DNA from 2 places in the Thauera sedimentorum genome. Region 2 is predicted to be linked to the other one. Evidence: predicted binding sites of a transcription regulator. Region 2 holds the regulator's gene; the other holds the start of a gene.

Region 1 (4,398 bases), 1.4 Mb from region 2:
CGGCCTGCCGTCCGGCCGCGAACTGCATCGTGTGCCGTGCTTCGTGCCGGACGCGCTGGTCGGCTGGGGCCACACCAACGAATCCAAGGCGATCATGGGCACCAAGGCCGACGGCAGCCTGAAGTACACCGTCGGCGACACCCACCACACCCACGCCTCCTACAAGGACGGCAACTACGACGGCCGCTACGCCTGGATCAACGACAAGATCAACAGCCGTATCGCGCGTATCCGCCTGGATTACTTCATCTGCGACAAGATCACCGAGATCCCGAACATCCAGGGCTTCCACGGCATCTTCCCGGACAAGCGCGACCCGGTCGACCAGTCGATCAACTACACCACCCGCGTGTTCTGCGGCGCAGAGTTCCACCTGCCGATGCCCAACGACGGCCGCGACCTGGAGAGCCCGGAGAAGTACCGCGCGCTGTTCAGCTGCGTCGATGCCGAGACCATGGAACTGCGCTGGCAGGTGCTGATCGACGGCAACTGCGACCTGGTGGCCACCTCCTTCGACGGCAAGCTGGCGGCCTCCAACCAGTACAACACCGAGGGCGGCCACCACTATGAAGGCATGATGTCCGCCGAGCGCGACGCGTGCATCTTCTTCAACATCGCCCGCATCGAGCAGGCAGTGAAGGACGGCAAGTTCACCACCATCGGCGACTCCAAGGTTCCGGTGGTCGATGGCACCAAGGCCGCCAACACCGATCCGAAGACCGCGCTGGTGGCCTACGTCACCGTGCCGAAGAACCCGCACGGCGTGAATGCCTCGCCGGACGGCAAGTACTTCATCTGCGCGGGCAAGCTGTCGCCCACCGCCACCGTGATCGAGCTGGCCAAGGTGCTGGAGTGGTTCGAAGGCAACCTGGACGACCTCGAAAAGTCCATCGTCGCCGAAGTCGAACTGGGCCTGGGCCCCCTGCACACCGCCTTCGACGGCCGCGGCAACGCCTACACCACGCTCTTCCTGGACAGCCAGATCGTCAAGTGGAACGTGGATGCGGCGATCAAGTTCCATGCCGGCGACACCAGCGCACAGTACGTGGTCGACCGCCTGGACGTGCATTACCAGCCGGGCCACATCAACGCCACCCAGTCGGAAACCATGTTCGCCGACGGCAAGTGGCTGATGGTGGGCTGCAAGTTCTCCAAGGACCGCTTCCTGCCGGTCGGCCCGCTGCACGCCGAAACCGAGCAGCTGGTGGACATCTCCGGCGAGAAGATGGTGCTGGTGGCCGACCACCCGGTACGCCCCGAGCCGCACGACTTCATCATGTTCAAGCGCGAGCTGCTGAGCCCGAAGCAGGTCTACGACATCAACGACTTCCCGCTCGCCACCAAGGACCCGAAGGAAGGCGGCGTGACCCGCAACGGCAACAAGGTCACGGTGCGCATCACCTCGCTGGCGCCGGCCTTCGATCCGCGCGAGTTCAAGGTCAAGCGCGGCGACGAGGTCACCATCATCCTGACCAACCTGGACAAGATCGAGGACTTGACGCACGGCTTCGCGGTGCCCAAGTACAACATCAACTTCATCGTCAATCCGCAGGAAACCGCGTCGGTCACCTTCAAGGCCGACAAGCCGGGCGTGTATTGGTACTACTGCACCCACTTCTGCCACGCCCTGCACCTGGAAATGCGCGGCCGGATGATCGTGGAGGCCTGACAAGGCGCCACTTTCCAACCGACCACGTCACCAGGCACCCGGCCGGGGCTCGCGCCCCGGCCTGTGCAAACCGCTCCCGCAAGGAGCGGGTCGATCGGGTGATCTCTTCGAGGGGCTGCGTGCCCCTCGTTTTTTTGCTCCGCGCCGGCAGCTCTGCTCCGCTTCGCGGAATTGATACGGGACAAATACAGTTCCGTACCCGGCTTCTAAAGTGTGTCCGCCGCTCTCGCAAGGAGCGGGTCGATCGGGTGATCTTCAGGAGGGGCTCCGCGCCCCTCCATTTTTTTGTCCGCAGCACGCCTCCGGCCGCATGCCGCTGGCACGCAGAACCTGCGGAAATCCGCATGGCACAACGCCGGCCGGGCCAAATTGATTCGGAACAAGTACAAATTCAGCATTCGCTTCTAGAGTGCGTCACAACGTCGCACCCACAGCACGGCGACCCCGAATCCCGACCCCAGCAAGACGATTCCAAGATGAACATTCCGGCCCTATTCAGAAAACTGCTGACCGGCGCAGCCCTGGCGCTGCTGTCCGCCACCGCCATGGCGGACGCCTACAACGCCCAACTGCCGGAAGACATCAACACCGCCCCGGACCTGTGCAGCCTGGTCTCCTGTACCGAGGTGCTGCCGGGCGCCACCGAATTCTCCGAGCGCAAGGGGCGGCCGTACTACGTCGAAGGCTATGCGCAGAAGGACGGGCAGCGCGAGCTGGTCGGCTACGTCATGCTGTCGACCGACATCACCGACATCCCCGCCTATTCCGGCAAGCCGGTGATCACCCTGATCGGCATGGACAAGGGCGGCCGCTTCGCGGGCGTGAAGATCCTCAAGCACTCCGAGCCCATCCTGCTGCTGGGCATTCCGGAGTCGGCGCTGATCAAGTTCAACGACCAGTACCTGGGCAAGTTCGTGGGCGACAACATCGAGGTCGGCCGCACCCGCCCGGAAGAGAACATCATCGGCCTGGACGCCATCTCCGGCGCCACGGTGACGGTGATCGCGCAGAACCAGGTGATGATGACCTCCGGCGCCTCGGTGGCGCGCCAGGTCGGCATCCTGGAGCCGGTGGTGCGCGAACCGGCGCGCTTCATCGAGACCGGTGGCAAGCCCGACTGGAACACCCTGGTCGAGGAAGGCAGCATCCAGCGCCTCACCGTGCGCCCCGAGCAGGTCGGCCTGGAGCGCAGCGGCGAGCCCTTCATCGACCTGTGGTTCGGCTACCTCAACCAGCCCGACGTCGGCCGTGCGGTGCTGGGCGATGCGGCCTGGCGCAACCTGATGAGCCGCCTGGGCGAGACCGAACACGCCATCTTCGTGATCCGCAGCGGCGGCAAGGAGTCGTTCAAGGGCTCGGGCTTCGTGCGCGGCGGCCTGTACGACCGCGTGCAGATCCGCCAGGGCGCTGACACCTTCACCTTCCGCGACCTCGACTACCTCAACCTCTACAGCCTGGCCGCCGCCGGTGCGCCGGCCTACGACGAATCGGCGATCTTCATCGTCCGCCCGGAACACCAGGGCGCGAGCTTCTCCGGCGCCTATCCGTGGAAGTTCGTGTTCCTCGGCAACCGCGTGGACCGCGCCACCGGCCAGCGCAGCTTCGCCAACTTCGACACCGAGTACTGGATTCCCGCCAAGTACCTGGAAGGCGGCCGCCCGCACATCGAGCGCCCGGTGCCGCCCTGGCTGCGCGTATGGAAGACCCGCGCACTGGAGATCGGCCTGTTTGCCGCACTGCTGGTGGCGGTGGGCATCGTGTATGCGAACCGTGACCGCCTGACCCGCGCATCCACCCACAAGAACAAGTGGCCGGTGAATGCCTTCAAGTACACCGCCTGGCTCATCAGCATCGGCTACGTCGGCTTCTACCTGCTGGCGCAGCCCTCCATTACCCAGGTGCTGACCTGGTTCCATGCCCTGCTCTTCCAGTGGAAGTGGGAGCTCTTCCTCACCGACCCCTTCATCTTCCTGTTCTGGATCTTCATCATCGTCACCGTCTTCCTGTGGGGTCGCGGACTGTTCTGCGGCTGGCTGTGCCCCTTCGGCTCGCTGTCCGAGCTGCTCTACAAGATCGGCGGGGCGATCGGCCTGAAGCGCTTCCAGTTCAAGCTCTCCAAGCCCCTGCACGACAAGCTCAAGTGGGTGAAGTACGCGGTGTTCTTCGGCCTGCTCGGGGTCTCGGTGTTCTCGATGACGCTGGCCGAGATGCTGGCCGAGGTCGAGCCCTTCAAGACCACCTTCCTGGTGGGCCTGTTCAACCGCAGCTGGCCCTACACCCTGTTCGCCGCCGGCCTGCTGGGACTGTCGATCTTCATCGAGCGCCCCTTCTGCAAGTACCTGTGCCCGCTCGGCGCCTCGCTGGCCATGCCCAGCACCTTCCGCTGGTTCGGCCTGAAGCGCAAACAGGAATGCGACTCCTGCAAGGCCTGCGCGGTGGGCTGCGGCTCGCTCGCCATCGACAAGGACGGCCGCATCGACCAGCGCGAATGCCTGCTGTGCCTGGACTGCATGGTGCTCTATACCGACGACCACGGCTGCCCGCCGCTGGCCAAGGAACGCAAGCGCCGCAGCAAGGCCGGCCTGCCGCTGACCCCGATCGGCGCGGACGGCTACTTCATCCCCATCAAGCCGGTGCCGGCCGACAAGCCGGTCACCGCCTGAAGACGACTAGGAGAACCCGACATGGTCAACCCGACGATGCCCACCGATCCGGTCGAACCGCCCTAC
Region 2 (4,398 bases):
GACCGGCGCCAGCAACTGGGTAAAGCCGGTGAGATACAAGCCCAGGGCAACCAGCATCAGGTTGGCCAGTACGTACAGGCCCAGCTGGATGGGCATCACCTCGTTGTACAGCATGCCCACGGTACCGAGCGCGCCGAGCAGGCCGCCGATCACCGTGTAGGTGGTGATGCGCCCGAGGTTGTAGGCCAGGTGGATCGGCCATTGCCGGCGGGTCTGCCCGGGCACCTGCACGGTGAGCGCGCCGACGATGCCGCCGCACATGCCCACGCAGTGGGTGCCGCCGAGCAGGCCGATGAGGAAGACGGCGATATAGCCGGTTTCAGGCATTCGGAAGAGCCGGAAGATGCATCAGGGCAGGCATTCTACGCCGCGCGGGGCGGGATCAGATCACCTTGGAGTAGCGCGCCCGCTCGCGGTCGGCGCGCAGGTAGCGGTCGAACACCATGGCGATGCCGCGCACCAGCAGCCGCCCCGGGGGCAGCACGCTGATCCAGTCGTCCTCGATCTTCAGCAGGCCGGCCTTCTCCATCTCGCGCAGGTCGGCGAGTTCCTCGGCGAAGTATTCCTTGAAGTCGATCAGGTGGGCGATCTGGATGGACTCGATCGACACCTCGAAATGGCACATCAGCGCCTGGATGATCGCGCGGCGCAGCAGGTCGTCGGCGGTAAGCTCGATGCCGCGCAGCACCGGCAACTCGTCCTGGTCGAGGATGTCGTAGTACTCGTCCAGGGTCTTGACGTTCTGCGCGTAGGTCGGCCCCACCTTGCTGATCGCCGACACCCCGAAGGCCAGCAGGTCGCACTCGGCGTGGGTGGAGTAGCCCTGGAAGTTGCGGTGCAGCCGCCCCTGGCGCTGGGCGATGGTGAGCTCGTCGTCCGGCTTGGCGAAGTGGTCCATGCCGATGTACACATAGCCCGCCTCGGTGAGCCGGCGGATGGCCAGTTGCAGGATCTGCAGCTTGGTGTCGGCGGTGGGCATGTCCACCGAGTTGATGCGGCGCTGCGGCTTGAACAGCTGCGGCAGGTGCGCGTAGCTGTAGAGCGAGATGCGGTCGGGAGAGATCTCCAGCACCTGCTCCAGCGTGCGGTTGAAGCTGATGATGTTCTGCTTGGGCAGGCCGTAGATCAGGTCCATGGACACCGACTTGAAGCCGGTGGCGCGCGCGGCGTCGACCACCAGCTTGGTCTCGTCGAAGCTCTGCACGCGGTTGACCGCGACCTGCACGTCATGGGCGAAATCCTGCACGCCGACGCTCATGCGGTTGAAGCCGAGGTTGGAGAGCATCTCGACGGTATCGAAGTCCACCTTGCGCGGGTCGACCTCGATGGAATACTCGCCGTTGGGCACCAGCGTGAAGTGCTGGCGCACCGAGTCCATCAGCTGGTGCATTTCCTCGTGCGACAGGAAGGTGGGCGTGCCGCCCCCCAGGTGCAGCTGGGTAACCTGCCGGCTGCCGCCCAGACAGGCGGCCTGCATCTCGATCTCCTTGGCCAGGTACTTGAGGTACTTGGCCGAGCGCCCGTGATCCTTGGTGATGATCTTGTTGCAGGCGCAGTAGTAACAGATCGTGTTACAGAAAGGGATGTGGAAGTATAATGAAAGCGGTTTGCCGAGACCGCCCACTGCCCGCTTGGCGAGCCAGTCGCGCAAGGCCTTGGCGTCAAAGGCTTCGACGAAGCGATCCGCCGTCGGGTAGGACGTATAGCGCGGCCCGTTGATGTCGAAGCGGCGGATCAACTGGGTGTCGAAGACGAGTTCTTTCTGATTGCTCATGGTCGTACGGGGCGGCAGTCTGTTCCGTAAGATCGCAGAAAGCCGTAGTTTTGTGGTTGACGTGGATCAACGAGGCTCCGTTGATCCCGGTGAGAGACGGAGCTGTTTATCTTGCAAATGAAGGCGACGGTGCCGATCTCTGTGGCAAACCTCAAGGCCGCCTGCTCTCAGTGTAACCTGCAGGAGCTGTGCCTGCCGTTCGGGATGTCGGAAAACGAGATCGACCGCCTGGACGAACTGGTGGGCGCCCGTCGCAAGATCAAGCGTCAGCAGCACCTGTACCGCGCCGGCGACCTCTTCGAGGCGATCTACGCGATCCGCGCCGGCTCCTTCAAGACCGACGTGCTGCTCGAAGACGGCCGCGAGCAGGTCACCGGTTTCCAGATGACCGGCGAGATCCTCGGTCTGGACGGCATCAGCACCGAGTTCCACACCTGCAACGCGATCGCCCTGGAAGACAGCGAGGTCTGCGTAATCCCCTACGGCAAGCTGGAAGAACTCTCGCGCGAGGTCGAAGGCCTGCAGCATCAGTTCCACAAGGTCATGAGCCGCGAAATCGTACGCGACCACGGCGTGATGATGCTGCTCGGCTCGATGCGCGCGGAAGAACGCCTGGCGGCCTTCCTGCTCAACATGTCGCAGCGCTTCACCGCGCGCGGCTTCTCGGCGGCCGAGTTCCACCTGCGCATGACGCGCGAGGAGATCGGCTCTTATCTGGGCCTCAAGCTCGAAACCGTGTCACGCGCCTTCTCGCGCTTCCAGGAAGACGGTCTGGTGGCCGTGCAGCAGAAACACATCCGCATCCTGGACATCGCCGGCCTGAAAAAGCTGCTGCACCATCAACCGGCCGGCGGCTGAAGCGCGGAGCGAGCACCGCGCAACACCGCCATCGGCCCGCGCAGTAGGTTTATTCGCACATTCTCAGCCCTGACGCCGGCGGGCGACCATGGTCTCGCTCAAGGCGGCGACGTCCTCGTCAGTCAGCAGTTCGCGGGCGTAGGGCAACAATTCGCCTTCCTCGCGGGCGATGTGCTGATGGTAGCGGCTGGCGAATTCCTCGACCTGCTCCGCGGTCAGCTCTGCCGCTTCTCCCTGTGCAATCGCCGCCAGACGTTCGCGCATGAGCGCCCAGGCGGCGAACATGCGCTGATGGTCGGCGAGGATCCAGTCGATCAGCGCCTGCAGCTGCGCGCGACGCGGCGCATCGACCCGTGCGAGCAGCACCGGAAAGAGATCGTCTTCCTCGTCCATGTGGTGATTGACCGCAGCCAGGTCGAAGTAGCGCATCACCGCGCTCGCCGCCTGCTGTGCCTGCTTGTCCGCACCATGAGCGGGCAGCCAGGCGGCCAGGCGGGCGAGCGTCTCGAGCTGCCCCTGCAGGCGGCCGTGACAGGCTTCCAGCATCTCGAGCGGGGTTTCGAATCCGGGTGCGACCGGGATCAGTGAATCGCTCATGTCAGTGAGCTCCTAAATAGACCAGAAAACCGGCGGGGCTCTTGAGCAGCGCCACGGACACTATCCACGCATAGACCGCCAGCGCCGCCAAGAACGCAGCCGCCCTGAGCGCCAGGGTGCGCCCGCGCCGCAAGGCCACCGCGCCAAGCACGATGTAGGCGAGCAGGCCGATGACCTTGGCCGTGACCCAGCCGGCGACGAAAGGGTACTGCCCGATCATCACCGCCATCGCGATGGCCGACAGCAGCAGCAGGCTGTCGACCACATGGGGCAGCACCCGGGTGAGACGATGTTCGAGCAGCGCACTGCCGGACAGCATCCACGCGCCGCGCAGCGTGAACCCGAGAATGCTCAGCACCACACAGGTCACATGCAGGTGTTTGAGTGCGAAATACATGGTCTTATCCCGGCCGTCCGTCGGCCCGCGGACGCAGGTAGATGGGCAGGTAGCGCAGCGCCCAGGTCACGAAGATGCCCAGCCAGCCGGCTACCGCGGCCAGCATCAGCCAGGGAGAGAGCACAGCGGGCGCAAGGTCGGCGAGGATGCGCAGCAGCACGACCCCCTGCATGGCGAGGAACAGCGACCAGGTCAGCTGGTCGGCCGCCAGCGGCTGGCCCGAATGGCCCAGGGTGACCCGCGACACCATGCCGAGCACGATGGAGCCGAAGAAGCCGATCCCCAGCGCGTGCAGCGGCGCCAGGCCCAGGCCGTACCAGCCGAGCTGGGCGCCCGCGGCCTGCGCTGCGGACAGCAGCAGGGCCACGCCCAGCCACGCGAAACCGATGTGCAGCATGCCCAGCAGGCGCACGCGCTGGGCAGCCACCGGTCGCCAGCGGATGCACAGCCACAGCGCGACCAGACCGGCCGGCAGATCGACGACCCAGCGCCAGCCGCCGAGTTCGGCCATGCCGAGCGCGCCATGGACGAAACTCGCCCCCAGCATCAGCAACAGCGCCCAGCGCGGACGGACGATGACGTAGTCCGGAATGATGTTGCTGGAGAAAAAGGGCACCATGCGGTGGCAGACCGAGAAGAACACCGGCAGCAGGAACCACCACACGCCGGCCTCGATACCCACGCGCGCCCAGCCTGCCCCGCCGCCGAGCGCGAACACCAGCCAGGCGAAGATGCTCAACCCGCCGCCCGCCACACCCAGCCAGGTGGCCCG

What was found. The regulator FNR, encoded in region 2, switches genes on or off when oxygen is low (the NO sensors DNR and NnrR bind a similar motif). The targets are predictions, from matches to a motif close to TTGANCTAGNTCAA.
Region 1: the regulator FNR is predicted to act here: its motif matches at 2,039-2,052, upstream of IAI53_RS08010 (NosR/NirI family protein).

What each region holds. Positions count from the first base shown of each region.
Region 1 is NZ_JACTAH010000001.1:1,762,264-1,766,661, forward strand. Features, by position in the region: gene nosZ (TAT-dependent nitrous-oxide reductase) at 1-1,669, shown strand, start outside; gene IAI53_RS08010 (NosR/NirI family protein) at 2,146-4,332, shown strand; gene IAI53_RS08015 (transcription regulator) at 4,354-4,398, shown strand, end outside.
Region 2 is NZ_JACTAH010000001.1:329,411-333,808, reverse strand. Features, by position in the region: gene IAI53_RS01475 (sulfite exporter TauE/SafE family protein) at 1-327, opposite strand, end outside; gene hemN (oxygen-independent coproporphyrinogen III oxidase) at 383-1,774, opposite strand; gene fnr (fumarate/nitrate reduction transcriptional regulator Fnr) at 1,892-2,632, shown strand; gene IAI53_RS01460 (hemerythrin domain-containing protein) at 2,696-3,229, opposite strand; gene IAI53_RS01455 (SirB2 family protein) at 3,231-3,626, opposite strand; gene IAI53_RS01450 (NnrS family protein) at 3,631-4,398, opposite strand, start outside.